2 regions of the Bradyrhizobium sp. LTSP857 genome follow, and region 2 is predicted to be linked to the other one. Evidence: riboswitches for the same ligand, from Rfam matches in the RefSeq annotation. Region 2 holds a riboswitch; the other holds the start of a gene.

Region 1 (3,407 bases), 160 kb from region 2:
ATGCAATGCGCGTTCCACCTTCGAAGCTTGAGAGACTTCCCGATGAATCCAGCCAATCTTCCCTTTGATTCCGAGGCCATGCTCCAGGGTCTGCGCAACTGGGTGGAATGCGAAAGCCCGACCTGGGACGCAGGCGCGGTCAACCGCATGCTCGATATCGCAGCGCGGGACATGGCCATCATGGGTGCGACGATCGAGCGCATTGGAGGCCGGCAAGGCTTTGGCGGCGTCATCCGCGCGCGCTTTCCCCATCCGAAGCAGGGCGAGCCGGGCATCCTGATCGCCGGGCATATGGATACCGTCCACCCGGTCGGCACCATCGAGAAGCTGACATGGCGCCGCGAGGGCGGCAAATGCTACGGCCCCGGCATCTACGACATGAAGGGCGGCAACTATCTCTCGCTGGAAGCGATCCGGCAGTTGGCGCGCGCCTCCTTCACAACGCCGCTGCCGATTACCGTGCTGTTCACGCCGGACGAGGAAGTCGGCACGCCCTCGACACGCGACATCATCGAGGCGGAGGCCGCGCGCAACAAATACGTGCTGGTGCCCGAGCCCGGCCGCGCCGACAACGGCGTCACCACCGGACGTTATGCGATCGCGCGCTTCAATCTCGAGGCGACCGGACGTCCGAGCCACGCCGGCGCGACGCTGTCGGCGGGTCGCTCCGCCATCCGGGAGATGGCGCGGCAGATTCTCGCGATCGACGCGATGACCACGGACGACTGCACCTTCTCGGTCGGCGTCGTGCATGGCGGCCAATGGGTCAATTGCGTTGCCACGACCGCCACCGGCGAAGCGCTTTCCATGGCCAAGCGTCAGGCCGATCTCGATCGCGGCGTCGAGCGAATGCTGGCGCTGTCGGGCTCAGCCAATGACGTCTCCTTTAAGGTCACGCGCGGCGTCACCCGCCCGGTGTGGGAGCCGGATGCCGGCACCATGGCGCTCTATGAAAAGGCGCGCGGCATCGCCGAATCGCTTGGCGCGAAGCTGCCGCATGCGAGCTCCGGCGGCGGCTCCGACGGCAACTTTACCGGCGCGATGGGCATCCCAACGCTCGACGGCCTCGGCGTGCGCGGCGGCAACGGCCACATGCTGGAGGAATTCATCGAGGTCGACAGCCTGGTCGAGCGCGGCCGCCTGATGGCCGGGCTGCTGGCGACCCTGGAATAATTGAATCAATTTCGCACTGCACAATGCGTTGGCAGTCGCGGTCGAAATTTAGCCTTGTCCAAAAATGAGGCGTATCGTACTTGTCGCTGGTCCACGCGACGATGCGGGAGAGATCACAACGAAGGCCTCTAGCTTTCGTTGTGGCGCCGACGGAGCAACCGCCCCGGAAACTCTCAGGCAAAAGGACTGTATCGTCAGGACGATCTGGAGAGAGACGGCGCGGCCAGCGTGGTCGTGACGTCCACCGAAGGGGATAGTCCGCATAGACCTCGTGAGGGTCCGCCCTTGTCAGGTCCGCGCCGGATCAAGCTCTCAGGTAACCGTGACAGATGGGGCGCCGCCAACGGCCTTGTGGCCGGCGGTTAGCCGACTCTAACTCACGGGAGCCCCGAACCTGCCATGACCCATATTGCCATTATCGGCGCCGGTATCACCGGCGTAACGACTGCCTATGCCCTGCTTGAACGCGGCTTTGAGGTGACGGTGCTCGACAAGCACCGCTACGCCGCGATGGAGACCTCGTTCGCCAATGGCGGACAGCTCTCCGCCAGCAATGCCGAAGTCTGGAACAGCACCGCGACGATCCTGAAAGGCCTGCGCTGGATGTTCCGGCGCGACGCGCCGCTGTTGATGAACCCGCGGCCGAACTGGCACAAATATTCCTGGATGGGCGAGTTCGTCGCCAACATCGGCAACTACCGCGCCAACACCATCGAGACCACGCGACTCGCGATCGAAGCCCGCAAGCATCTGTTCGAGATTGCGACGCGCGAAGGCATTGACTTCGATCTCGAACGCCGCGGCATCCTCCACATCTATCACGACAAGAAGGGTTTTGAATCCGGCCTGCGTGTCAATGCGCTGTTGCAGGAGGGCGGCCTCGATCGGCGCCCGGTAACGCCGGAGGAGATCCGCACGATCGAGCCGACGCTGCGCAAGCAGTATTACGGCGGCTTCTACACGCCGTCGGATGCGACCGGCGATATCCACAAGTTCACCCGCGGACTGGCAGACGCCTGCAAGCGCCGCGGCGCAACCTTCATCCACGACGCCAACATCGATTCGATCGCCCGCGCTGGCAGTGGCTTCGTCGTCGGCTGGGCTGACCTTGCCGCAAGTGATGCTGTCGCATCCGCGCGCGGCATGCTGAAGGTCGATGGCGTCGTGGTTTGCGCCGGCGTTGCCAGCCGTCACTTCGCCGCCCTCCTCGAGGAGCGCGTCAACGTCTATCCGGTGAAGGGCTACTCGATCACCGTGCAGCTCGACACCACCGAGAGCCGCGACGCGACGCCGACCGTCAGCCTGCTCGACGAGGCCGCGAAGATCGTCACCAGCCGGCTCGGCGAAGATCGTTTTCGTGTCGCCGGCACGGCCGAGTTCAACGACTTCAACCGCGACATCCGCGCCGACCGCGTGCAGCCGTTGGTCGATTGGGTGCGCAGCAACTTCCCCGCCGTCGAAACGTCGCGGGTTATTCCGTGGGCCGGGTTGCGCCCGATGATGCCGAACATGATGCCGGTGGTGCGCGCAGGGCGGATGCCGGGCGTGTTCTTCAACACCGGCCACGGCCATCTCGGCTGGACCCTGTCGGCCGCGACCGCGCAGATGATTGCCGGGACCATCGACGGCTGGCGCGGGCTCAATGCACCGCCGATCGCTCCCTCGCGTCAAGGTGAACTTGCGGTTGAGCGCAAGCTGCGTCGTGCATCCTGAGTGGTCGCAAACCCATGCGGGGCGGCCCCTTGCGACCGCCCTGCCCTTGGCACACAATTTGCCCCGAAAAGCCGGCAACTCCCGCCGGCATTTCCAGCCCGAATGACAGGCGCGCATGATAGACACGATAGAAGCAACGGGCGCCTCAAGCCCCCACAAGTTCCGCAGCCGGAGATAGGTGCATGCTAGGTTATCTCATTCGCCGCGTTCTGGCCGCGGTGCCCGTGATGGGCGTGGTGGCGCTGTTCGTCTTCCTGCTGCTGCGGTTGACGCCGGGCGACCCCGCCGCGATTCTCGCCGGCGACAACGCCACGCCCGAGCGGCTCGAGCGCATCCGCACTTCGCTCGGCCTCAACGAGCCCTTGATCGTGCAGTTCGTCACCTGGGTCGGCAAGCTGCTGCACGGCGATCTCGGAACCTCGCTGATCTCCAATTTGCCGGTCATGAAGATGATCGGCCAGCGCGTCGAGCCGTCGATCTCGATCGCGCTGTCGACCATCATCCTCGCCGTCATCGTCGCC
Region 2 (3,407 bases):
GATCATGGTCTGGAAGTTGAGCAGCGCCTCCAGCCGGCCCTGGCTGATCTCGGGCTGATAGGGCGTATAGGCCGTGTACCAGGCCGGGCTCTCCAAAATGTTGCGCTGGATCACCGCGGGCAAAATCGTGCCGGAATAGCCTTGGCCGATCAGCGAGGTGAAGACCTGATTGTCGCGCGCCAGCTCGGCCATATGCGCGATCGCCTCGGTCTCGCTCAAGGGCTTGCCGAGATCGAGCGGCGCGGCCTGCCGGATCGAGGCCGGCAGCGTCTCCGCCATCAGCGCGTCGACGCTCTTGGCGCCAACGGTTTCCAGCATCGCGGTCACGTCACGCGCGGAGGGGCCGATATGGCGGCGAACGAAAGTGGTGGTGTCGCCGTTGGATTTGCGGTGCGCGGTCATCATGGGTCCTCGCTTTAGATGTCGTCGTCGCCGTCATGCCCCGCGAAGGCGGGGCATCCAGTATTCGCAGGCGTTCGTGATTGAACCGAAGGGCCGCGGCGTACTGGATCGCCCGCCTTCGCGGGCGATGACAGTGAGTACGGGGTGGCGGCTCGGCTCATAATCCTCACGCCGTGTGTGCCTTGTAAGCGGCTTCATCCATGAGGCCGCCGAGCTCGCTCTTGTCGGCAATCTTGATCTTGAAGAACCAGGCCTTGCCTTGCGCATCCGAATTGACCAGCGCCGGCTCACTGCCGAGTGCGTCGTTGACATCGAGCACTTCGCCGGAGATCGGTGCGTAGACGTCGGAGGCAGCCTTCACCGATTCCACGACGGCGGCGGCTTCGGCCTTCTTCAATGTGCGGCCGACCTTGGGCAGTTCGACGAACACGACGTCGCCGAGCTGCGACTGCGCGTAGTCGGTGATCCCGACGGTGGCGACATCGCCGTCGATGGCCAGCCATTCGTGGTCGGAGGTGTACAGCGTCGTGGTCATTTTCTTAAGTCCTCAGCGTTTGTAGGTATTTTTCACGAAAGGCATGGCGGCGACCGTGAGCGGCAGACGCTGGCCGCGCACCTCGGCGAAGAGATTTGTGCCGAGTGCGCTGAGTTGCGTGGGCACGTAGCCCATCGCGACCGGCGCATTCAGGCTTGGGCCGAAGCCGCCCGATGTGACCTTTCCGATCGGCTCGCCGCCGGCGCTATCTGCAAACAGCAGCGCGCCCTCGCGCACCGGCGCGCGGCCCTCGGTGCGCAGGCCGACGCGGCGGCGGCTTGCGCCCTGGTCGAAATGCGCCAGAATCTTTTCCGCGCCGGGAAAACCGCCGGCGCGTGCACCGCCCGTGCGGCGGCTCTTCTGCACCGACCATTCCAGCGCGGCCTCGACCGGTGTGGTGGCGGTGTCGATGTCATGGCCGTAGAGGCAGAGCCCGCCTTCCAGTCGCAGGCTGTCGCGGGCGCCGAGCCCGATCGGCATGACGTCAGGATTGTCCAGCAGCGTTTTGGCGAGGCGCTCGGCATCGCCGGCGGGAACCGAGATCTCGAACCCGTCCTCGCCGGTGTAGCCGGAGCGCGAAACGAAGCAGTCGATGCCTGCGACCTTGTGCGGGCCGGCGTCCATGAACTTCATGGCGGGCGCCTCTGCACACAATTTCGCCAGCACCGAGTCCGCCCTCGGGCCCTGAAGCGCGATCAGCGCGCGCTCGGTCAGCGAATCGATGATGCAGTCGTCGGGGAGATTCGCGCGCAGATGCGCCTCGTCCTCTTCCTTGCAGGCGGCGTTGACCACCAGGAACAGATGATCGCCGAAATTGGCGACCATCAGATCGTCCAGAATTCCGCCGTCCGCATTGGTGAACTGGGCGTAGCGCTGTCGCCCCGGCGCAACCGCGACGATGTCCTGAGGCACCAGCCGCTCCAGCGCGCGGGCGGCATCCTCGACCTTGCCTGACTTTGGCCTGAGCGCGATCTGGCCCATATGGGAGACGTCGAACAAGCCGGCTTGGCTGCGGGTATGGAGGTGCTCCTTCAGCACACCGGCGGGATATTGCACGGGCATGTCATAGCCCGCGAACGGCACCATCTTGCCGCCGAGGGACACATGCAGCCCGTGAAGGGGCGTCGTCTTGAGGGAATCTTGGTCGTCGCGCGAAAGCATCACAGGGCCCTCGGCGGTTCCCGAGGACAATTCCCCGCGGACACCACCCGAAGCCCCATCTGTCGCTGTGCCTGAGAGTATTATCCCGTCGGCGGACGCTGTCCGGGCTATGCCCGTCGGCGCCTCTTTCCAGATGCTGTCAAAGCCACGCGGTCCTTTTGCCTGAGAGTTTCCGGGGCGGTTGCTCCTTCGGCGCCGGCACCAGTGCCGGTCTCTCCCGACGTGGCCGTACGATACAGATGGGTAAAGACCACAGCCCGGCCAAGCCTGTCAACGCGCAGCTAGCGGCTTTCAACGGGATTGCGCGCCTGCGGCAACCCTCTGATCTCTCTGCACAGTTTCTGGACAGCGAAGCTGGCCTTGTCTAAAAGCGCTTCTGTCCGCAGATATCAGCCCAAACTTGCGGTTTGGATGGCGTATAGCGGGCCCAAGCACACCCGATTGGATGAACATGAGCGGCGTCAACGAGATCAGGTCGACCTTTCTGAACTTCTTTGCCGAGAACGGCCACGAGATCGTGTCGTCCTCGCCATTGGTGCCGCGCAACGACCCGACCTTGATGTTCACCAATGCCGGCATGGTGCAGTTCAAGAACGTCTTCACCGGCGTCGAGAAGCGGCCCTATCAGCGCGCCACCACCTCGCAGAAATGCGTGCGCGCCGGCGGCAAGCACAACGACCTCGACAATGTCGGCTACACCGCGCGCCATCTCACCTTCTTCGAGATGCTCGGCAACTTCTCGTTCGGCGACTATTTCAAGGAGCGCGCGATCGAGCTGGCCTGGACGCTGATCACGAAGGAATACGGGCTCAAGAAGGACAAGCTGCTCGTCACCGTCTACCACACCGACGACGAGGCGGCCTCCCTCTGGAAGAAGATCGCCGGCTTCTCCGACGACCGCATCATCCGCATCCCGACCTCGGACAATTTCTGGGCGATGGGCGACACCGGTCCGTGCGGCCCGTGCTCGGAGATCTTCATCGATCGCGGCGAGCACATCTGGGGCGGACCTCCGGGCTCGCCGGAAGAGGACGGCGACCGCTTCCTCGAATTCTGGAATCTCGTGTTCATGCAGTACGAGCAGGTGACGAAAGAGGAGCGCGTGGATCTGCCGCGTCCCTCGATCGACACCGGCATGGGCCTCGAGCGCATGGCCAGCATCATGCAGGGCGTCGACAGCGTGTTCGAGACCGATCTGTTCCGCCATTTGATCGATGCGACCGCGTCGGCGCTGGGCACCGGGCCGAACGAGCAGACCGTCGCCTCGTTCCGCGTCATCGCCGACCATCTGCGCTCCTCGGCCTTCCTC

The links. Region 2 has a riboswitch for glycine ahead of gcvT (glycine cleavage system aminomethyltransferase GcvT). Riboswitches for the same ligand answer to the same signal wherever they lie in the genome.
Region 1: linked by a shared signal. The riboswitch ahead of UP06_RS36005 (D-amino acid dehydrogenase) and the one ahead of gcvT (glycine cleavage system aminomethyltransferase GcvT) in region 2 are both predicted to bind glycine.

The regions. Positions count from the first base shown of each region.
Region 1 covers NZ_JYMS01000049.1:544,434-547,840, forward strand. The annotation lists gene UP06_RS36000 (M20/M25/M40 family metallo-hydrolase) at 43-1,173, shown strand; glycine riboswitch at 1,268-1,372, shown strand; glycine riboswitch at 1,376-1,504, shown strand; gene UP06_RS36005 (D-amino acid dehydrogenase) at 1,573-2,886, shown strand; gene UP06_RS36010 (ABC transporter permease) at 3,069-3,407, shown strand, end outside.
Region 2 covers NZ_JYMS01000049.1:701,655-705,061, reverse strand. The annotation lists gene gcvP (aminomethyl-transferring glycine dehydrogenase) at 1-402, opposite strand, end outside; gene gcvH (glycine cleavage system protein GcvH) at 569-937, opposite strand; gene gcvT (glycine cleavage system aminomethyltransferase GcvT) at 950-2,098, opposite strand; glycine riboswitch at 2,240-2,328, opposite strand; gene alaS (alanine--tRNA ligase) at 2,550-3,407, shown strand, end outside.